Linked DNA regions of Algoriphagus machipongonensis. The protein of the gene in region 2 interacts with the protein of the main gene of each other region in a pairwise test. Links are inferred from orthologs where the notes say so. Each region holds a gene or a part of one and is shown on either strand. Other genes may lie near its edges. The genes, in order: dprA and recA.

Region 1 (11,386 bases), 1.0 Mb from region 2 along the record:
GGTAATGAAAAAAGCAGTGGCCTATCTTGAGCCATTTATGCCTTTGCCTGAAGAGGGTCAAGAGAAAAGTTCTCTAAAGAAAATTCTGATGGCGACTGTTAAAGGCGATGTCCATGATATTGGGAAAAATATTGTGGGAGTGGTTTTGGCATGTAATAGCTATCAAATTATCGATTTGGGCGTGATGGTGGATGCTCAAAAAATTATCGATGAAGCGATTAAAAATAAAGTAGATATTATTGGCTTGAGTGGTTTGATTACTCCATCATTGGATGAAATGGTCAATGTTGCTTCAGAAATGGAGAGACAAGGCTTGAAGATTCCTTTGTTGATAGGTGGGGCGACTACCTCAAGAATTCACACTGCAGTGAAAATTGACCCAGTTTATAGCGGGACAGTTGTGCATGTGATGGATGCGAGTAAGTCAGTTCCTGTGGCAGGAGAAGCAATTTCTGAAGAAACGAAGGAGGCTTATAGACTTCAGATCAAAGAGACTTATGCGAAGTTGAGAGAGGATCACGAAGCTAAACAATCGGCCAAGCAATTGGTGACTTATCAGGAGGCGAAAGCCAATCCTGTTGCGATCGATTGGGACGTGGTAGACCCAGTTGTACCTAATACTACAGGAACGACTGTACTAAAAGATCTAGACTTACATATTCTTCGAAAATATATTGATTGGACACCATTCTTTAGCACTTGGATGCTAAGTGGTAAATACCCTAAGATCTTTGATGATCCAATTGTAGGAGTTGAAGCTAAAAAGCTATTTGATGATGCGAATAAAATGCTTGATCAACTGATTGAGGAAAAATGGCTTTTAGCGAATGCAGTATTTGGTATCTACCCTGTTCAAAGGACCGAAGATGACGCAATAGTGCTTGATGAAAATGCGAATGAAATCGGCAAATTTCACTTTTTGCGCCAGCAGGGTAAAAAGGGCAAAGGGGTACCAAATCGATCTTTGGTAGATTACCTTCATCCTAACAAAAAGGATTATTTGGGTTGCTTTGCTGTGACTTCAGGAATTGGAATGGAGTCAAAGCTGGCAGAATTCCAAAAAGAAGGTGACGACTATAACGATATTTTGTTTAAGGCACTGGCAGATAGATTGGCAGAAGCTGCGGCAGAATATGTTCATGAATTGGTAAGGAAAGAGTATTGGGGCTATAGTTCAGAAGAATCTCTTGCTAATGATTCATTGATTAGAGAGGAATATGTAGGAATCAGGCCAGCGCCAGGGTATCCGGCTTGTCCTGAGCATTCTGAAAAAGAAACCATTTCCCGTTTGCTTGATATGGAGAAAAACTCAGGAATCACCTTAACCACAAGTTATGCGATGTACCCGACATCCTCTGTTTCAGGATTCTTTTTTGCCAATCCGGAAAGTAAATATTTTGGTTTAGGGAAAATAGCTGAAGATCAGGTGGCAAGCTATGCCGAAAGAAAAGGAATTTCTCTGGCTGACGCAGAGCGCTTACTTTCACCTAACTTAGCTTACCAACCACATAAAAAATTAGCATCTCAACCTATATGAAAATAACCCAGCACCTGGAAAATGCGGATAAAACGCTTTTTTCATTTGAAATTTTACCTCCTCTCAAAGGACAAAGCTTAAAAGAGTTACTAGAAGGAATCTCTCCATTGATGGAGTTTCAACCTCCTTTTGTAGATGTTACCTATCACAGGGAGGAGTATATTTATAAGAAGCATCCCAATGGATTATTGGAGAAGATAAGGACAAAAAAACGTCCTGGTACAGTAGGGATTTGTGCCGCTATGATGAACAGGTTTCAGGTAGATGCTGTTCCTCATTTACTTTGTGGTGGCTTCAACAAGGAGGAAACAGAGAATGCATTGATTGACCTCAATTTCATTGGGGTGGAAAATGTTCTTGCGCTTCGTGGGGATGCTCCTAAAACGGAAGGGAAATTTATTCCTGAACCCGATGGACATCATTTTGCTAGCGAATTAGTAGAGCAAATAGTGGACATGAATCATGGCAAGTACCTTCATGAGGAAACAGAAACCGGTTTTCAAACGGATTTTTGTGTGGGGGTAGCAGGATATCCTGAGAAGCATTTTGAGGCTCCTTCGATGAAATTTGATTTAAGGAAATTGAAGGAAAAAGTAGATAAGGGTGCGGAATATGTGGTAACTCAGATGTTTTTTGACAACCAAAAGTATTTTGAGTTTGTCGATGAAGTTCGAGCTGCAGGAATCACTGTTCCAATTATTCCCGGTATCAAACCTATTACTACGATGGGCCAAATTACCATGTTACCTCGAACCTTCTTTTTGGACTTACCAGATCCATTAATGGATGAGTTGGAAAAGTGTAAAACAAATGCAGAAGTTAGGGAAGTGGGGATTGAATGGGCGATCGATCAATGTCGCGAATTAATAAAAGCAAAGGTTCCTTCATTACATTTCTATACGATGAGTAAAGCAGGCACTACATATAAAATTGCAAAAGAGGTTTTTTAAAAACATTTAGTCTTAAAAATCAAAACCCCACCAAATTTTGGCGGGGTTCTTTTTTAGAGGTGAATTTGGTGATTAATCCTTCTCTAAAGATTTTCGGATCTCATCATATTTCTCCTGAGATTCCTTACTTAGTTTTTCAAAGTTTTTCTCTAGCCAAGTCAAACTTTCTTGGGTAGCATCTTCCACGTCTTCTATGGTGTTTTTTGTACCAGTTTCAATGTTTTCACTGGTTTTATTCCACCACGTTTCCACGTTTTTCATGTGCATATCCGCTTTTTCTTCGAATACTTGTTGTTCATTTTTACCATTTTCTACGATCTTCTCATAACGATCCTCTATGGTTTCTATTTCTTGATCATCTACATTCAGGTCTTCATAAACCTTCTCTGCATGGGAATCTAAGCTATCATATCGTTCTTCAATTACGGTCCAGTTGTGCACTGGGATAATTTGAACAGCGGTCTCTACACTATCTACATAGCTTTGAAGAGATGAAGTAACTTCCTTTTTATCCTGTTCGCTATACTGCTTGGTTTCACATGCAAATGCTGAAACCAAAATAGCTCCCCCAATAAGTAAAGTTGATTTAGTTTTCATTTTCATTTGTGGTTGGTTTTGATATCAACTTTGCAATCCTTTTACCAAAAATTAAGTTGACTTCAATGGTAAGTTTTAATTAATTGGTTTATAGGTATTTATGTGATTCTTATTCATTGGTTTTTGTGATACATAAAAAATAATAGAGTAATATTTTCCACGAAAATCATGGAAAAATATCCCCAGTTTATCCAAGAGTTCTCCAAAAACTGATTTTGTGAATTGCTGATTATCAGAGAGTATCACTTGACTCGTCCTTTAAAATATGGGATTCAAATAATTTTGTATTAAAGGGAAGCTGATCTTTAGTAATTTCAAAGTATGATTAAATTGATAGAATGTCCAAGGGATGCCATGCAAGGGATTCCTCATTTTATAGACACTGCTGTCAAAGCTGCTTATATCAATCAATTATTGGAAATAGGTTTTGATACGATTGATTTTGGGAGTTTTGTAAGTCCGAAAGCGGTTCCTCAACTACGCGATACTGAAGAGGTGCTAGGACTTTTGGATTTGCATCATGCTAAATCAAAACTTTTGGCAATTGTTGCCAATTTAAGAGGTGCTGAAGATGCTTCACATTTCGATGAGATTGATTATTTAGGTTTTCCTTTGTCTGTTTCTGAAACATTTCAGCAAAAGAATACCAATCGCTCTATATCGGAAGCTTTAAAGACAGTAGAGGAAATACAAAACCTATGTGAAGTAAAAGGGAAAACCTTAGTCACTTATTTAAGTATGGGCTTTGGTAATCCTTACGATGAAGCCTATTCACCAGAGTTGATTGCTGAATTTGTTGAAAAGCTCAATCAATTAGATCTCAAAATAATATCCATTGCTGATACCGTAGGAAAAGCTAATCCTGAATTGATAGAAAAGGTATTTGAAGTCCAGACCCAGGCTTTTCCTGAAATTGAATTTGGGGCTCATCTACATAGCACGGCTGCTGGAACTAAGGAAAAAGTGATTTCCGCGCTCAAAGGTGGTTGCAAAAGATTTGATGGTGCTTTAAATGGCTACGGTGGATGTCCTTTTGCCGAAAATGAATTGGTTGGTAATGTGGCAACAGAAATTTTGATCGACACGCTGGAGGGAGAAGGGCATGAGCTGATTATAAATAAGGCAGAGTTGAAAGAAGCCTTGAAACTGACAGGTTTTGTTTTTTCAGAGTTTTAATATGAAGAAGTCCATTGCATCAAAAGTAAAAGCGGTCAGGTTTTATCGGGTTTTTCATAAGTGGCTCGGTTTACCCTTGATTATCTTCTTTTTTATAATCGGGATTACCTCTGTTTTATTAGCCTGGAAAAAGAAAGTAGAACTCCTTCCACCTACCACAAAAACTAAATCCGAATTAAAAGAAAACTGGATTTCTCCTACCGAAATGATCCAGATAGCACAAAGTGTTATGGACAGTTTAGGTGAGTCTCGTGAAGTAGATAGGATAGATATAAGGCCTGATAAAGGGATTGCAAAAGTCACTTTCAAAACGCATTTCACTGAAGTTCAGGTGGATGGTTATACCTCAGAAGTTCTATCGGTAGACACTAGGCATTCCGATTGGATAGAAAAAGTTCATGATGGAAGCATCATTGATTATTATTGGACAGGCGAGGAGGGAGCAAAATTGACTTACTCTACCTTAACTTCTCTAGGTTTGATCTTGATGAGTATCAGTGGGTTTTATCTCTGGTATTTTCCTAGAAAAATCAGAAAGTTGAAACAGTCTTAGACGAGAATAAGGTATTTTTTACCAGGCAAAGATTTTACGATTCCTTCAAATTCCAAAGCAAGTAACTTAGAAGAGAGTTGGCCTATGGGGATTTCTGTCTGAAAACTGATTTCATCAATTCCAGCTTCGCCATTCTCCTGAAGAATCTTTAAGATTTTTACTTCTTCTGCATCTCTGCTTGAAAAATCTAATTTGGGCTTCGAAGCCTTTACTTCTCCCGGTTTTGTCCAAAATAGTGCTTCAGCGATATCATTGGGTCCAGTATAAATATTAGCTTTCATCTTTTTGATTAGATGATTACAACCTTCACTAAAAGGAGATTGTAAATTTCCGGGGACTGCAAATACATCCTTATCATATGAATAAGCGATTTCTGCGGTGATTAAGGCGCCTCCTTTTTCGGCTGCCTCTACCACAATCAATGCATCAGAAAGACCTGCAATTATTCGGTTTCTCGCCGGGAAGTTTCCAGGAGCCATTTTGCCACCAGGAGGATATTCACTTATCAAACCACCTTTATTGAGCAGCATAGATTCTGCAGTTTTTCTATGGACTGATGGATAAATTTGCCCAATTGGTGATCCCATGATGGCCACGGTAGGAAGGTTTTCCTGCAATGCAGCACGGTGTGCTTCTATATCAATGCCATAGGCTAGGCCTGAAATGATGGTGGGTTGATACACCGATAGATCTTCAATTATTTTCCTTGTTGCCGCTTTACCATAGGCAGTCGCGCTTCTTGTGCCTACTATACCTACCGTTCGCTCGGCATTAAAATCTGCCTTTCCTTGACAAAAAAATAATGACGGGCTGTCCTCTTGGGCTTTAAATCGCTTAGGGAAATCTGGATGGAGACTTGTAAGAATGCGGTATCCTTTACTTTCGCAAAGCTCTAACAAGTCATCTGCTTTTTGAAGTAGTGATTTCTCTTGGTTTCGGATAGAAAGTAGTTTTTCTCCTACTTTAGGTGTTTTGGCAGCCCTTCCTTTCGGGATTTCAAAAAATCGCTTTGCAGAACCTGAATAGGCAATGATAGCCTTGAGAATTCCTGGCCCTATTTTAGGAGCTGACCAAAGGGCTATGAAGTAACGAAGTTCCTCATGTGTCGGATTTTTCATTGAATTCATCCCTGATACTGATTAAAAAATCTTTGATTTGCTGCAACTTTTGAACAGCTGCAATTTTATCAAATCCTTGTTCCTCGCCAGACTTAATCACTTCTTGGGCGCCCTGCAAGGTGTACCCTCTTTCTTTTACGAGATGATAGATGTATCTGATTTTTTCAATATCATCCTTGACAAAACGGCGATTACCTTTTTTATCTTTTTTTGGATGTATTATATCAAATTCACCTTCCCAATATCGAATCAGAGATGGAGCTACTTTAAACATCTGAGCAACTTCACCTATTGAATAATATTTTTTGACTATTTCTCGCTCTTTGTATGGCACTTTAAAAATGGATTTAACACTAAATTAATCATTTTGGTAAAATAAGTTCAAGCTTCTCTTTAAGCTTTAGTAAAAAAAACGGAAAAATTAGCGGTTTAGTACTTGTAGCATTTGTACGGCAGCTAATCCTGCGGTTTCTGTTCTTAAGCGGCTTTTACCAAGGGAAACTGGCTTGAAGTTAAATTCAAAGGCTTTTTCAATCTCCTGAGGAGAGAAATCTCCTTCTGGGCCAATCAAAATCAAGTAATTTGCTTGAGGCTTAGCGACATCCATCAAATGATGATCGTGATTTTCATCTACATAAGCGATGAATTTCTGGAAATCTTCGAAATCAGAATTATTAAAAAACTCTTTTAAATCAGTAGTCTGGTTAATTTTTGGGGTGTGAAATTTTAAACTTTGCTTACATGCAGAGATCATTTTTTTATGTAGTCTCTCAGTTTTAAGAAAACTCCTTTCGGAATTCATGGACGAAAGCAAAGTCAATTCATGAAACCCGATTTCAGTAATCTTTTCAATCATCCATTCCATTCGATCGGGGCTTTTGGTGGGAGCGATTGCAAGATGGATGTAGTAATCATCTGCAGGAACTTTTTCACTTGAAATGATCTGAAGAATGGATTTTTTTGGATTGGAATCTACCAGCTTGCATTCATAAATACTGCCTTTGCCATCTGTGACATGAATGATATCTCCTTCGCGCTTCCGAAGAACCCGAGTCAAATGTTTGGATTCAATCGGATCTAAGGTGATTTTTGGGGGAGTGATATTTTCCTGAAAGAATAATTGCATTAGAGATCAAAATTAAAATTTATTCTTTTAGAAAGAAGGTATTCTCTCAAGTTAATCGGATATGGAAACTATTTGAAAGGTTCTGTCAGATTAAGTAAATCACAAAAAAATCTATCCAAGAAAAATCTTTTCAAATATAATTTACAAATGTGAATTAAATCAATTAGATTCATATTTGTAAATATAATATTCGTGATATGAAAGGATATCATTTAGGGGAGTTGGAAGAGCTTGTCTTATTGATTGTAGGAATTTTGGATCAGGAGGCATATGGAGTTTCGGTAGCTGAAGAAATCAAAAGTCAGACTGGAAGAAATGTAAATATCTCTGCGATTCATACGGTATTAAACCGTCTGGAGGAAAAGGGGTTTGCTAAATCCCAAATGGGAGGGGCTACTGAAGAAAGAGGAGGGAGAAGGAAGCGTTTGTTTAGCCTTACGGCAAGTGGCGTTGCTGCTATAAATGAAGTTAAAATGGTCAGAAACCGTCTTTATGATCAATTGCCACCATTAGCTTTAGATTTTTCAAATGGATAAGAAACACAAATATTATCCACCCAAACTTGCAGATCGGTTTCTGGAGTTTTATTGCATCCAAGAGCGTTTGGAACAGATCCAAGGTGATGCCTATGAGATGTTTTATCTGGATTTAGAGGAGAAAGGATTGGCCTATGCTCGCTTCAGGTTTATTTTCCATGTTTTTAGCTTTTTCAAATGGAGCAATATCGGGTTCAGCAAGTTCCTGCATTTAAATACTAATAATGGTGTTATGATAAGAAGTTATTTCAAAATCGGTTGGAGAAATATATTGAAGCAAAAAGGAACGACCTTTATTTCAGTTTTTGGATTAGCCTGCGCGGTGGGTTGCTGTATTGTGGCTTATTTATTCATCGCAAACATCTGGTTTAAGGGTTTGAATCAACCCAATAAAGATGAAATCTATCAATTGGTCTATACCACAGAAGAAGAGGAGGGAATGGTAACTTATGGAACTGTGGCCGAACCCATCTTCGACTTGATTCCGGATCACCTGAACAATTTAAAAAATCAGACAAAGGTATTAATTGATTTCCCATTATTGATTCAGGATAATGAAAGCTTTTATCAGCGGTCCATTTATGTAGATCCTTCTTTTATGGAAATGTTTAAGTACCGAATGGAGTACGGATATTCCAGTGCCTTGAAGGAGCCTGAACAGGTGATTTTGACTCATCAACTATCGGAGAAGCTTTTTGGGGATATGAACCCCATAGATCAGGTGCTGTCCTTAGTGGTTGATGGAGAAGAAAAACTCTATCATGTTGGAGGGGTTTTGGAGGATTTAAAAGACATGGATATGTTTAATTTTGACATTCTTGTCAATTTTGAAACGCATCCGCATTTCCTCACAGATATTCCGATCAAAGACGCATGGAGTAAAGAGTTGTGGACGTTTATCCAGGTGGAAAAAGGCACAGATATTTCCAGGATTGATTCGGATTTGGATGAATTAACCAAAATCCAAAATCAAGTGGATCCCGATAACCCTTATGTCAATATGGGGTTGATAGCCTATCCAGATATTATTAATAATGTAGGTAAAATCGAAAGAGGTGTTAGGGATTTTCTGGGATTAGGACCACAGATTCTATTGGGTACCATTGGACTTTTTATTCTCTTGTTGGCGGTATTCAATTATATCAACTTATCGGTGTTGATGGCATCCAAACGATTAAAAGAGATCGGCGTACGAAAAGTAATTGGAAGTAAAAGAAGTCAATTGGTTTTTCAATTTCTTAGTGAAAACCTCTTGATATGCATTTTTGCCATTTTATTGGGCTGTGTATTTGCTGGATTTATTTTTCTTCCAGGCTTCAATAGCATCGCGTCCAAAAATCTCCAAATTGATTTATTTCGAGATAAATACATCTGGATGTTTTTAGGGTCTATTCTGATAGTAATCACTTTGATTACAGGTTTGTACCCAGCTTTGTATTTGTCCTCATTTAAGCCGATAGGTATTCTTAAAGGCAATCAGAAGATTGGAAGTAAAAGTGTTTTTACCAGTGTGCTGCTATCTTTTCAGTTTACACTAGCAATTATCAGTATGGTTGCTGCTATTGCCTTTGTGCAAACCAATTATATCAATGCCAACAGGGATTGGGGGTATAGTTCAGCAGATAAGATTATCGTCAACGTTCCGGAATCCAAAGATTACGTTCCATTAAGAAATAAGCTTTCAGCTCTATCTTCAGTACTGGAAGTAAGCGGAAGTCAGGACTATGTTGGGAATTGGATTAGAGAAACGGAAGTGGCTTTTGGGGATGAGAAATTCACTGTCAATTTTTTGAATGCAGAATCCAATTATCCTGAATTACTGGATCTGAAATTAAAGCAAGGCCGAATGTTTAATCCAGATTTGATTACCGACACCCAAGAGTCATTATTGGTAAATCAGAAATTTCTGGACCAGCTTGGAATGGAATTCCCACTCGATCAAACAGTTACGATTGACAGTGCGAATTTTCATGTAATAGGTGTGGTAGAGGATTTTCATACTACATTTTTCAATAATGCTATTGAACCAATTACGATCCGTGCCTCCCCAGATTCAGTTTTTAATTATTTAACCTTGAAAATGAATCCGGGTACCGCGGAAAGTCAGATGGAGTCAGTCAAAAAAATATGGCACGAAACCGTACCATTAGGCTTATTTGAAGGGAAAATGCAGACAGATGTGTTCGAGCGAGCTATTGCTGATGTGAATGGTGTTACAAAGCTAATTTTGTTTTCAGCCACCCTTTCCGTTATCCTTGCATTATTGGGCCTTTTTGGATTGGTTTCCTTGAATATGACAGCACATATTAAAGACTATTGTGTCAGGAAGGTCTTTGGGGCAAACACAAATGACTTATCTAAGAAATTGTTGAAGAGGTACTTAATTATTTGGGGAATTGCTGCCGTGATAGGAAGTACTTTTTCATTAATTCTAATTTCCAGTTTTCTTGACAGCTTTTTCGCTTTCCATTCTGGTGTAGGCTTTATCCCTTTGGGTGTTGCCTTATTTATATTATTAGGAGTGATTGTCGGTACAGTAGCTTCGCAAATTTGGAAATTGATAAAAGCAAACCCAACAATTATTCTAAAATCTGAGTAAGCTTTAATCAACATTTCTTTTTGAAAAAATGAGGTAAAAGAGTTCAAGTTTAACGATTTGAACTCTTTTCAGTATAGGGGGGAGGAGTAACAAAAAAAGCACACTTCAAATCAGAAGTGTGCTTTAAAAACCTAATTAACCTTATAATCTAATTAACCTTTTGAAATCTCCATGTTAACGGATTTTCCTTTTATCGTATTTGATTTCATGACTTGGATCACGTGAGCAGCATCTTTTTGAGGAACATCCACAAAAGAGAAGTTGTCATAAATATCGATTCCTCCGATTGATCTTCCAGGTACACCTGCTTCACCAGCAATAGCACCTACTATATCGTTTGGACGGATCCTGTCTTTTCTACCCAAGTTGATGAATAATCTTTCCATGTTAGCTTCACGAACGCGCTCTCTTCTTCCTCCTTCACTTCTTCCACCTTCGCGTCTTCCGCCTTCACGTCTTCCACCTCGTTCTCCTCTTTCTCCTCGACCTCTCTCGCCTCTTTCTCCTCGTCCGAATCGCTCGTTTCTTCCACCTTCTCTTCTTCTATCATTACCATAAGAGCTTAAGCTAAAGTCTTGATCTCTCATTTCCTTCACTGCATCTCCCATTTGAAGCTTCATCAAACCTAAAGCGATTTGCTCGATAGAAAGTCCTTCCGTTAGAAGTTGCCCTACAGTTTCTTCAAAAATTTGGTTGTCCTCTTCTTTGCTGATTACTGTGTGAACGTCTTTCACAAACTGAGCTTTCTTCAATTCGATTAAGTCAGAAACAGAAGGAGGGTCCATTTTTGCGATACTCGCCTTTGTGAAACGCTCTAAATCTCTGATTTTACCGAAATCTCTTCTTCCTGTAACAAAGTTGATTGCTTTTCCTGACTTACCTGCACGTCCAGTTCTTCCGATTCTGTGTACATAAGACTCATCGTCTAAAGGAAGGTCAAAGTTGAATACAGCTTCTACGTTGTCAACGTCAATTCCTCTTGCTGCTACGTCTGTAGCAACCAAGACTGTACAAAGTCCTTTACGGAATTTGTTCATTACTTTATCACGCTGTGCTTGAGATAAATCACCGTGAAGAGCTTCTGCAAGGATTCCTCTTGAACCCAAAGCTTCTGTAGCTTCATCAGTCATTCTCTTTGTATTACAAAATACAACGCTCAATGCATAATTGTTGACATTCATTAAACGCGCCATC
Region 2 (11,469 bases):
AGTTTATCATAGGCACTTAAACGAGCCTTTCCTTTGGCCTGTCTGGCTTTCGGAGACATTCGGATCCATTCCAGCTCTCGCTCCAATGTTTTCTGACGCTTGGACTCCGTTTTTTCCTCTTGCTTCAAACGGTTTTGCTTCTGGTCTAGCCAAGAAGAATAATTTCCTTTCCAAGGAATTCCCTCTCCCCTATCCAGTTCCAAAATCCATCCGGCTACATTGTCCAAGAAATATCTATCGTGAGTCACTGCAATGACAGTTCCCTTGTAATTCTGCAAATGCTGCTCCAGCCAATGCACCGATTCCGCATCCAGGTGGTTGGTAGGCTCATCGAGTAAAAGCACATCCGGCTCCTGTAACAGTAGCCTACAGAGGGCCACTCTTCTTTTCTCTCCACCGGAGAGGTTCTCTACGTTGGCATCGCTAGGAGGCAATCTCAGTGCATCCATGGCCTTATCTAGCATTACGTCTAGCTCCCATGCATTTGCTGCGTCAAGCTTCTCCTGTACCTCTCCCTGTCGCTCTATAAGCTTATTCATGGCATCAGGATCTTCCATCAAGGCTGGATCCATGAATTTTTCGTTGATTTCTTCAAACTCCTTCAACAAATTCACCGTGTCGGCTACGGCTTCCTCCACCACTTCCTTCACCGTTTTGGAGGGATCCAATTTGGGTTCTTGTTCCAGCATTCCCACAGAATAGCCTGGGGACCAAACCACTTCCCCTTGGAATTCTTTATCCATTCCTGCAATGATTTTCAGGAGGGAGGATTTACCGGAACCATTGAGACCGAGGACCCCAATTTTAGCTCCGTAAAAAAATGAGAGATAAATATCTTTTAGGACTTTTTTCTGTGGAGGGTATATTTTTGACACCCCAGCCATAGAAAAAATTATTTTTTCTGCACTCATGTGTTAATTTTTGCGTTAAAATTTCACTGAAGGAGTAAAGATGGCAAAAAAACTCCTTTCTTAGGATAAGTGCTTTTGAATTAATTAATTTGCCAAAAATTGAAAACGACCACCTAACCTACTGTAGCGCAATGGAGCATCCCTTTGGATATATCAAAGACAATGAAGTTTATTTAAAAGGTTTTTTAGGTCAAGAAGACAGAGTTATCGGAGAAGTAAAGGAAGATGAAGCCTCTACTTTGAAGTACTTTGAGAACAGGTTTGAGCAACTCAAAGAAAAAGTTGAGAAGCTTAAATCAGACATTGAAGAAAATCAAAACAAAGGCTCCTTCTTGATGAAATTGATCCACCTGAGAGACTCTCTGATGAAATCAGATGCTTTGGGTGACTTCGTTCCTTTGATAGAAGAGCTGAATAAACAAGAAGAATTTCTCAATGAAATCATCCAGGCCAACCGGACCAAAAATCTGGAGGTCAAAAAAGGCTTGATTTTGGAAGCAGAAGAGCTGAAAGATGATACCGACTGGAAAGCCACGACGGAGGCTTATAAAGAATTGAAGCTACGTTGGATCAAAACGGGACCTGTCGACAAGGAGATTGAGGAAGAAATTGAAGCTCAATTCAACGATGCTGTTCAGCATTTCTTCGAAAACAGAAGACATTATTTTGAAGGATTAGCACTTCAGGCAGAGGAAAACATCAAAGTTTATGAGTCTTTGGTCGTACAGGCTCGGGAAGCTCATGATTTTCCAGATGCTAAAGTTGCTTTTGAAATCAGTAAAAAAATCCAGAAAGAGTGGAAATCTGCCGGTAAGGTTCCTGCTGAAAAACGTCAGCCCCTTTGGGATGAGTTTTCCAGATTAAATAACCGGATTTTCTCCAGATTCAAGAGATCGATGAACACGGGACCTACCATGCACCCTCGTGAAGTCATCAGAAAAGCGGAGGAATTAACAGCTGAAGTAAAAAGCTTGACTACTCAGCCCACTACCCGAGAGCTGATAGAAAAAGCCAAAGGCATACAGCAAGAATGGAAAAAGCTGCCTATGAGAAAACCCAAAGAGGTGAATTTGACGGCAAGATCTTATCAATTCTTCATGGATATTGTCTTTGAAAAAGCTTTCTTAGAAAAATTGGTGCATGGAAAATATGAGGATTTTGATGAAAAACCTCTGGAAGAGCAGAAACAAATCAAAACTGCCCTATTAAAAGATTTACTTCATCGTGATCAAACAGAATTGGACACAGCGCAGAACAATTCAGAGAATTTCCGCGTTGAAACGAAGGATTTTGAGATTATGATGAGAAAAAAGCTTTCAGGACTGAAAAGAAAAGTCGACGTAAAAAATTATATTTTGAGACAACTTTCTTTTAAATAATCAGTACTTGATTGCATATTTCAAAAAAAAGATAATTTTGCAACCCTATTGAAATCCGGAACACCTATTAATTAAATAAACACTATGTACTGGACACTTGAACTTGCCTCTTATTTAGAAGATGCTCCTTGGCCCGCGACTAAGGACGAGTTAATTGATTACGGCATCAGATCTGGCGCACCACTTGAAGTGGTCGAGAATCTCCAGGAATTAGAAGATGATGGCGAACCTTATGAGACCATAGAAGAAATTTGGCCTGATTATCCGACCAAAGATGACTTCTTCTTTAATGAGGACGAATATTAACCACAAAGCCCTGATTCACATCGGGGCTTTGCCTTTTTTATAAGCCCAGAACTTGTCTGAGCCTTGTATACCCCGCTTTGCTGACGGGGATCTTTTCAGCATTTCTTAGCTTCACCAAATAGCTTTCCTTTTCGTAAGGCTCGATTTGGGTGACCTCGTTGAGGTTGACCATAAATGATCGATGCACTCTCGCAAACTTATTCGGGTCTAATGCTTCCTCCAGAGATTTCATGGTCATCTTCTTGAGATACTTGGAGCCTTTGCTATGAATGGCGATGTAATCTCCATCTGCCTCAAAATAAGAGACCTCTCGGATGGGAATGATTTTGATTTCATTCTTGACTCTGACTACCAAACGACTGCTTTTCTCTGCCAATTGGCTCAAATTCCCAGTCTCTAGCTCCGTGGACTGACTTAAAAACCTTTCTATGGCTTGATTAAATCGCGTTTGAGAAAAAGGTTTTAGCAAATAGTCTATCGCTTTGGAGTCGAAAGCCTGAATCGCATATTGGTCAAAAGCAGTGGTAAAAATAACGGCTGGAGGAGTGTCCAATAATTCCAGCATTTCAAAGCCTGTAATCTTTGGCATTTGTACATCCAGGAAAATTAAGTCCGGCTGATGGTTTTGGATAGCTTTTAAGCCCTGAAACCCATCTTGGCAAACTTCCACCAGTTCAAATTGAGGAAAGGCCTGTAAGTACTCCTGAACGATGCTAGCCGCTAAAGGCTCGTCGTCTATGATGATTGTCTTGATCATTTGATTTGTGGTATTTTGAGCGTCACCAGAAATTCTCCTTCCTTCGCTACACTGCTAAGCAAATCCGTTCTTCCAAATAGTAGTTCTAACCTGCGCTTGACAGAATTTAACCCAAAGCCAGCTCCGGAGGATACAGCGCTTTCAGGGTCAAAGGGATTTTGAACTTTGATATAAACATAATTGGTCTCGGTAAAAGCTTCTAGTTTAATCTCCACCTCCCCAGTCAAGCCATACAACCCATGTTTGATGGCATTTTCCAGCAAAGGCTGAATCAAGAGCTGTGGAAGTCTTACGGACTTTACCTCTTCGGTGACATTGATTTTCACTTGAAGCCTATGACCAAAGCGAACCCGCTCTATATCCAAATACATTCTCAGGTAATTCAACTCTTCCTCAAGAACCACCCATTCCTGATGATCCTTCCGGATGGTACCGCGGAGAAAGTCCGATAATTGCAGCACCATTTCTCTGGCTTTTTGTGGCTTGGCTACGACAAGCGCACTGATGGAATTTAAGCTGTTAAACAGAAAGTGCGGCTGTAGCTGCTGACGAATCTGCATCAACTCGGCTTCTCTGGCCAATTCTGAAATGGCAGCCTCTCTTTTTTGGGACTCTCCTTGTTGCTCAAGCTTGGAAACGACCAAGGCTATGATCGCAATTAATACCGCCGGAACGGCTAAAATTGCCCAACGTAGATAGAATCCGGTATCAAGCACATTCAGATAATCCAGTTGATCCCCAAAGACCCATTTCATGATCAGCTTATGCGCAAAGACTGCTATAAAACTTAGCAGTACGGGTATGACTACCAGCAACCATGTGTTTTTGCCTTGGGGGATATAAAAGCCGAATACTAATTCAAGGATAAAAAGAATCACTAAAAACACCCCCGTAAAAGCCAGGGCATCCGGCCATGCTTGCTGAACAGGCACACCTAGATTAGTGAGTATAAAATAGCTTCCCAGGAACCACATCAGGGCGGTTCCCAGGATAACATATTTAACTAATTGTGGCTGTGAAAAAGCTTTAAATATCAATTTCTAGAAGATGAAGTGAAGCTAAATCTCGTTAATATGATTTGATTTCCAAACCTCCAAACAGAACCGTCCCTTTTAAGATTAAGACTTTTTCCGGGTCGATAGAAGATTCTCTGTACACTCGTTTATCATCAATCCCAGCAGCGATATTGCTGACATCAGATCGCACATCCCAATGTGGTGGAACTACCAGTTTCATTCCTCCAAAAATCACATCAATTTGTAAGGTCACTTCTCCCTGGATATCCGCTTGAGTTAAATCCAGATCTATTCCTCCAAAAGCAGCAGTCAGCTTTCCCCCTTTTAGGTTTTTGGATAGAATCCTTTTATTCACTCCGCTTAAGATCGCATCAATATTCAGGGTGTCCGAGAAGGAATTCCCACTCATACTACTCGCCCCTGAGAAAGTTGAGGATGAAGATGCGGAGGATGAGCCAAAGCTACTGGAGGTAGAATTTTCAACTTTTGCCTCATCTTTTACCTCCTCTCCTCCTATGGGAGCAGAAGTACCCTTGTTTTTATTGATTTGCCATTTGGCCTGGATATCGTTCATCAAGTCCTGCTCTTTCTTTTTCTTGGAAATAAGATAGATCCCTAAGACAATTAAGCCTACCGGGAAAATGTATCTGTCCAGAGAAAAGTCAAGGCCAAACTCATTTCGAAGGAGAAAATAAGAACCGAGGGCTAGTAAGAACGCCCCGAAAAGACTTTTGAATTCATGTTTAATTAACGTGAAGACACCGATTACGATCAAGATCATAGGCCAAGTCAATACCCATCCGGGGATAAAAACGCCTACCTTTTTTAGAAGTAGCAAAACACCGATTCCTAGGATAATGAAACCAAAGGCGATGCCACCATCATTTCGTGAGGAAGAAGAAAATTTATTCATGAGCTTTTTTGATTAAAATTGATAATCAAAAGTATTTAAGCTCCACGAATTAAATTATTGCTATTAGTCAGGTGAGACCCTATCGTCGATAAAAGCCACTAAAAAGTCGATAAAGCAATCAACAAATTATTGAGCTTTCCTTTTTGAAAGCAAAAACTCCCCGTACTCCAGATCTTCCGGCGTGGTGATTTTGAAGTTTTCAGGGTTTCCGGCAATCAAAGAAACTTGCCATCCCTGATGCTCATAAACCGTGGCATCATCTGTAAACTGCTGGATTTCCGTGACCTGAAAAGCCTTCTTAATTTTATCAATTTGAAAAGTCTGAGGAGTTTGTACCAATCTGAAATACTGCCGCTCCTGATAAGTGGACTTCCCATCATCTGACAATTTGCGGATGGAGTCCTTCAATGCCACAACCGCTATGGCACTTCCCGAGGTCTCTGCTACACGATAAGACTCTTCGATGACATCTTGCCTTACAAATGGACGAACCCCGTCATGGATCGCTACAAGGCCCTCAGTCCAAGTGATGGAATGAAGACCATTTCTTACGGACTGAAATCTGGAATTCCCTCCAGCTACCAATTGATGGGGAATCTGAAAATCGTACTCCTGGCAGAGTTCCTTCCAGTAGGAAAAATCATCTCCGGGAAGTACTAGAATCAATTCGATGGAAGCATCCAGTTGATAGAAAACCTCCAAGGTGTGCATCAACACTGGTTTGCCACCGATCGGTAAGTATTGCTTGGCAATGGGACCTCCCATTCGTTTTCCTTTTCCTCCGGCAACAATAATCGCAGCTTTATTCATTCTCAAAATTTTAAACAAAAATATTCCTTCTTGGCAGAAATACCCCTTCCCTGAATTATTAAAATGTAAAGGAAATAAAAAAGGCTCCCATTTGGGAGCCTAATATGTTTAGAGAATCAACATCGCGTCTCCATAGGAGAAGAAGCGATACTTTTCTTTAATAGCTTCTTTATAAGCTTTCATAACCAGATCATAGCCTCCGAATGCTGATGCTGTCATCAACAAGGTAGATTCTGGTAAATGGAAGTTGGTGATAAGCGCATTGGCGATTTTAAACTCGTAAGGAGGGATGATAAATTTATCGGTCCATCCTTGGCTTGCTTTCAATCGTCCATTTGCGGTTACAGAAGATTCCACAGTTTTCAGAGAAGTGGTTCCTACTGCTACTACACGCTTTTTCTCATCGAGTGCCTTGTTGACAAGAGAAACGGTTCCTTCAGGAATATTATAATTCTCAGAGTCCATTTTATGCTTCGTAAGGTCTTCTACGTCTACCTGACGGAAAGTACCCAATCCAACATGAAGTGTAATCGGAGATACTTCTACCCCTTGCAGTTCCAGTCTTTTCAACAAATGTGGAGTAAAGTGAAGTCCTGCAGTTGGGGCAGCTACCGCACCCACATTTTTAGCAAATACGGTTTGGTATCTTTCTCTATCTTCTGTCTCCACCTTACGCTCGATAAATTCCTTTAATAAAGGAGTTTCTCCAAGCGTATCGATTGTTTTATGGAATTCCTCTTCGGTGCCATCAAATAGGAAACGGATCGTTCTACCTCTAGAAGTAGTATTATCAATCACCTCAGCCACCAAATCAGAATCGCCGAAATACAATTTATTTCCAACTCTGATTTTTCTAGCAGGATCTACCAAAACATCCCAAAGTCTTAATTCAGGGTTTAATTCACGAAGTAGGAAAACTTCGATTTCTGCTCCTGTTTTTTCCTTGTTACCGTATAATCTGGCTGGAAATACTTTTGTGTCGTTCGTGACAAAAACATCCCCCTCTCCAAAATATTCGGTGATATCTTTAAATACCCTGTGTTCGATTTTTCCAGTGTCTCGGTGCAAGACCATCAAGCGTGATTCATCACGGTTTTCTGCTGGATACAGTGAAACAAGTTTTTTCGGAACTTCAAATTTGAAATCTGATAATTTCATAGGAAAGCTTTAGTAGTCTGAGCTTGATTTGTTTATTTTAGATTAACTCTAAAAAATGCAAAGATAATAACAATAATGCCCAATTTCAGCTATCTTAACAAATTGTTTTAACCAACTATAAAAAGCATGCTATTTTTCCAATTGACATGGGAGAGCTTTAGGTTTGCGATAACTGCCTTAAAATCAAACATTACAAGGACAATTCTCTCCTTATTGGGAGTGACTATTGGTATATTTGCAATCATTGCAGTTTTTACTTTAGTGGACTCCTTGGAAAATAATATCAAGTCATCTTTTTCATTTCTAGGGACAAACGTCATGAGAGTGGATCGCTTTCCATTTTCCAGCGGTCCCCAGGAATATCCCTGGTGGAAGTACTTTCGCAGACCTCCCGGATCTGTTGCAGAATATGAATTCTTAAAAGAACGATTGAAGTCTGCCGAAGCCGTGACTATTTCGGCTTCAGCAAGTACTACCGTTCAGGCAGGAAGCAATGCCTATCAGGGAATGCAACTAACAGGAATCGAATACGGCTATCAAGATGTGTATGATATGCCTATTGAGGAAGGTCGGTTTTTTCTTGAATCAGAAATCAACGCCTCCAGAAACTTGGTGGTGATCGGAAGAGAAATTGCCAACACTCTTTTTCCTAATCAGCCACCCATTGGAAGGGAACTCAAGCTGAAAGGCATCAAATTTATCGTGATCGGTATTTTTGAAGAAGAAGGAGAAGGACTTTTTGATGCCCCCTCTAAGGATGAGGCGGCCATCGTACCTTATGGAGCATTTACAAAAATGTTTTACACCGGTAAAAACGGAATCGAGCCTACCATCGCTGTGCAGGGAAAGGAAGAAGATATAGGATTAGTAGCTCTGGAAAATGAAATGACAGGTTTGCTTAGAGCGAAAAGAGGTTTGAAACCAACGGAAGAGGATAATTTTGCACTGAACAAAACCGAGTTTATTCAAAATGCCATCGGCTCTATTTTCGATGTGATTTCGATAGCTGGATGGGTAATTGGTGGATTTTCGATTTTAGTTGGGGGCTTCGGGATCGCAAACATCATGTTTGTATCTGTCAGAGAGCGAACCAATATTATTGGAATTCAAAAATCCTTAGGAGCGAAAAATTATTTCATACTATTTCAATTCCTGTTTGAGGCTGTATTCCTAAGCTTAATTGGCGGGATTACAGGAATCCTCATTGTATTTGGACTGAGTTTCATCCAACTCGGCTCCCTTGAATTGATTTTATCATTTAAAAATATTGTACTGGGACTTGGGGTCGCTTCGATCATCGGGGTAGTTTCGGGAATCGTTCCTGCAACCTTAGCAGCAAGGATGGACCCGGTGGAAGCCATTCGAACGAATTAAGAATAAAAAAAGGGAGCAATTTAAATTGCTCCCTTTCTATTTTACCTCGTATTATTGGATTTACTTTTCTGTCTCCGCCGGAGCATTCAATCCAGAAGCAGCTTTGATTTTCACTTCCAGCTCTTCCATCAATTCAGGATTATCCAGAAGTAGGTTTTTCACTGCATCTCTACCTTGCCCTAGTTTTTCTCCATTGTAGGAGAACCAGGATCCAGCTTTCTTGACAATGTCAAATTCCACACCTAGATCAATAATTTCCCCAACTTTGGAAATACCCTGACCATACATGATGTCAAATTCAACCACCTTAAATGGTGGTGCTACTTTATTTTTCACCACTTTCACTCGGGTACGGTTACCTAAAATACTGTCAGCACTCTCTTTGATTTGACCTATTCTTCTGATATCCAATCGCACAGAAGCATAAAACTTCAAAGCATTACCACCGGTAGTCGTTTCAGGATTCCCAAACATTACCCCGATTTTTTCTCTTAACTGGTTAATGAATATGCAAGAGCATCCTGTTTTATTAATGGCTCCAGTCAGCTTCCTCAAAGCCTGAGACATCAATCTTGCCTGAAGTCCCATCTTGGAATCTCCCATATCTCCTTCCAGCTCGCCTTTCGGCACTAAAGCCGCCACGGAGTCAATCACGATAATGTCAATAGCTCCAGATCTAATCAAATGTTCTGCGATTTCTAAAGCTTGTTCTCCATTGTCAGGTTGAGAAATGAGAAGGTTCTCTGTATCAATCCCAAGCTTTTCGGCATAGGTTTTGTCGAATGCATGTTCAGCATCGACAAAAGCAGCTAAACCTCCGGCCTTTTGGGCTTCCGCGATACAGTGCATCGTCAATGTGGTTTTACCTGAGGATTCCGGACCATAAATCTCGATCACCCGGCCTCTAGGAATCCCGCCCACACCAAGAGCCATATCGAGCCCAAGAGAACCTGTGGAAATGGCAGGAATATCCAGTACTTTGTTGTCGCTAAGCTTCATCACAGTACCTTTTCCATAGGTCTTCTCTAACTTATCAATGGTAAGTTGGAGGGCTTTTAGTTTTTCTGCATTATTACTCATGTATTTTCGTTTTAAAGAATCAATAGTAGGTGAAATTACTCAAACAACAAGCTATAACCAAAGGAGAAACAACCATTGTTTTAGATGGCCAAATTCGTAATTTTATTCACCAAATGGCGCTTTTTTTCGTATTACCTTTTAATAAACTCAATTTTTGTCAGGTATTGTCACTCAATTTTATGAGAAAGCATTTCAGTTTAGTGATTCTAGTCCTTCTTCTAGGTAGCTCTAGAGCATTTTCCCAGCAAAACCCCCAAAATGACGCTTTTACTTTTGGTGAAGAATTGAATTTTGAGGTGAGCTATGGCTGGCTAAATTTAGCGGATGCTAAGCTTCAGATAAATAAAAAACCTCATACCCAAAACAACAGACCTCATTATAAAATAGATGTCTATGGCAAGACAAAAGGGGCTGCCACCATTTTCGGTAAGGTCAACGATAACTGGGGAACTTACCTCGATACCACTGACATCTACCCTTCCCTATCCTATCGCCATATTGAAGAAGGAAAATACCGAAAGCATGAAAAGGTTTACTTTGATCAGGTAAATTATACCGCTTTGGTAGAGCTTTTCGAGAAGGATAACAAAACCCTGAAAAGCGTCAAAGAATATAAGTTGGTAAGCAAAGTTCAGGATATCGTCAGTGGATTTTACTATCTCAGAACTCTTGATCTGGAAAAATTAAAGCCCGGAGACATCGTTTTTATCCCTGGCTTCTTCGATAAAGAAAGATATAACATAAAGTTAATATATGAGGGGACGGAATCCTTAGAAACCGAAATCGGGGAAAAGGACACCTACATATTCTCACCAGAAGTGCCAAAAAACAAATTGTTCCGAGGGGATTATCCCGTGAAAGTTTGGGTTACTCAGGATCAGAATAAAATCCCGGTAAAAATCAAGGCCAACTTATTTCTTGGCTCACTGAACTTTGACATTGTTAATGCCAAGGGGCTTAGAAACAATTAGGTAATCCTGTCTTAACTTTGACATAACCCTGTCACAGGTATTCGGATTTTCTCCTCATTTTTTATTGAATCATGCCCCATTACTTCCATTTTATTTGGCGGGCATCTTTAAATATTCCTTAATTTTAAGCGAATTATTAAGAAAACCTAGCATGGGCGACAAGCGAAAAATCAAAGTTCTAGTTGTAGATGATGAGCCGGATATTGTAGAAATCCTCAAATACAATCTTCAGAAAGAAGGCTATGAGGTATCTACTGCGGAAGATGGTGTCAAAGCTGTAAAAGTGGCATCTAAATTTCATCCCGATGTCATCCTATTGGATATCATGATGCCAGGTCAAGATGGTGTTGAAACTTGCCTTCAGATCAGACAAATTCCAGAATTAAAAAATGCCTTTATCATTTTCTTGACAGCCAGAATGGAGGAGTATTCTGAAGTAGCTGCATTTGATGTAGGAGCAGATGACTATATCACCAAGCCTATCAAGCCTCGTGCACTGATGAGCCGAATAGCTGCATTGTTCAGAAGGGAGTTAAAGAAGGAACAAGAGCAAGTACAGATCAAAATCAAGGACCTCACCATAGACCGGGGGAGCTATACGATCGACAAGTCTGGAAAAACCATCACTTTGCCCAAGAAGGAATTTGAATTATTGTATTTCCTTGCTAAAAACCCTAATATGGTTTTCAGTAGAGATGAGCTTCTTCAAAATATCTGGGGAGCTGATGTGTTTGTCTTGGCAAGAACAGTGGATGTACATATCAGAAAAGTCCGTGAAAAAATTGGAGATGACT

Evidence for each region.
Region 1: the proteins of recA (region 2) and dprA interact in binary tests that used the Bacillus subtilis proteins (3 or more experiments, as listed by UniProt). The link is inferred for Algoriphagus machipongonensis from one-to-one orthologs.

The regions. Positions count from the first base shown.
Region 1 is NZ_CM001023.1:3,171,430-3,182,815, reverse strand. Bases 3,871-6,727 are described here. They hold dprA (DNA-processing protein DprA), read right to left. Parts: upstream 5,932-6,727; coding sequence 4,810-5,931; downstream 3,871-4,809. Other genes in these bases: ALPR1_RS13285 (16S rRNA (uracil(1498)-N(3))-methyltransferase), read right to left, coding at 6,353-6,727; ALPR1_RS13290 (MerR family transcriptional regulator), read right to left, coding at 5,912-6,265; ALPR1_RS13300 (PepSY domain-containing protein), read left to right, coding at 4,262-4,813; ALPR1_RS13305 (hydroxymethylglutaryl-CoA lyase), read left to right, coding at 3,871-4,260. Outside these bases: metH (methionine synthase), read left to right, coding at 1-1,537; metF (methylenetetrahydrofolate reductase [NAD(P)H]), read left to right, coding at 1,534-2,487; ALPR1_RS13310 (hypothetical protein), read right to left, coding at 2,560-3,084; more of ALPR1_RS13305, read left to right, coding at 3,406-3,870; more of ALPR1_RS13285, read right to left, coding at 6,728-7,057; ALPR1_RS13280 (PadR family transcriptional regulator), read left to right, coding at 7,255-7,593; ALPR1_RS13275 (FtsX-like permease family protein), read left to right, coding at 7,586-10,192; ALPR1_RS13270 (DEAD/DEAH box helicase), read right to left, coding at 10,345-11,386. UniProt on the Bacillus subtilis protein: Protein that helps load RecA onto ssDNA during transformation. Binds cooperatively to circular ssDNA, is able to bridge different segments of DNA. Favors the loading of RecA onto SsbA- or SsbB-coated ssDNA and formation of RecA-DNA filaments.
Region 2 is NZ_CM001023.1:4,207,634-4,219,102, forward strand. The notes cover bases 7,695-10,634. They hold recA (recombinase RecA), read right to left. Parts: upstream 9,705-10,634; coding sequence 8,685-9,704; downstream 7,695-8,684. Other genes in these bases: ALPR1_RS17750 (ABC transporter permease), read left to right, coding at 7,695-8,624; ALPR1_RS17760 (DUF3108 domain-containing protein), read left to right, coding at 9,884-10,634. Also shown: energy-dependent translational throttle protein EttA, read right to left, coding at 1-911; ALPR1_RS17715 (DUF349 domain-containing protein), read left to right, coding at 1,043-2,290; ALPR1_RS17720 (DUF2795 domain-containing protein), read left to right, coding at 2,375-2,596; ALPR1_RS17725 (LytR/AlgR family response regulator transcription factor), read right to left, coding at 2,634-3,353; ALPR1_RS17730 (sensor histidine kinase), read right to left, coding at 3,350-4,390; ALPR1_RS17735 (LiaF transmembrane domain-containing protein), read right to left, coding at 4,422-5,282; ALPR1_RS17740 (2-C-methyl-D-erythritol 4-phosphate cytidylyltransferase), read right to left, coding at 5,409-6,092; tRNA preQ1(34) S-adenosylmethionine ribosyltransferase-isomerase QueA, read right to left, coding at 6,201-7,250; more of ALPR1_RS17750, read left to right, coding at 7,377-7,694; more of ALPR1_RS17760, read left to right, coding at 10,635-10,675; ALPR1_RS17765 (response regulator transcription factor), read left to right, coding at 10,827-11,469. UniProt on the Bacillus subtilis protein: Multifunctional protein involved in homologous recombination, DNA repair and competence.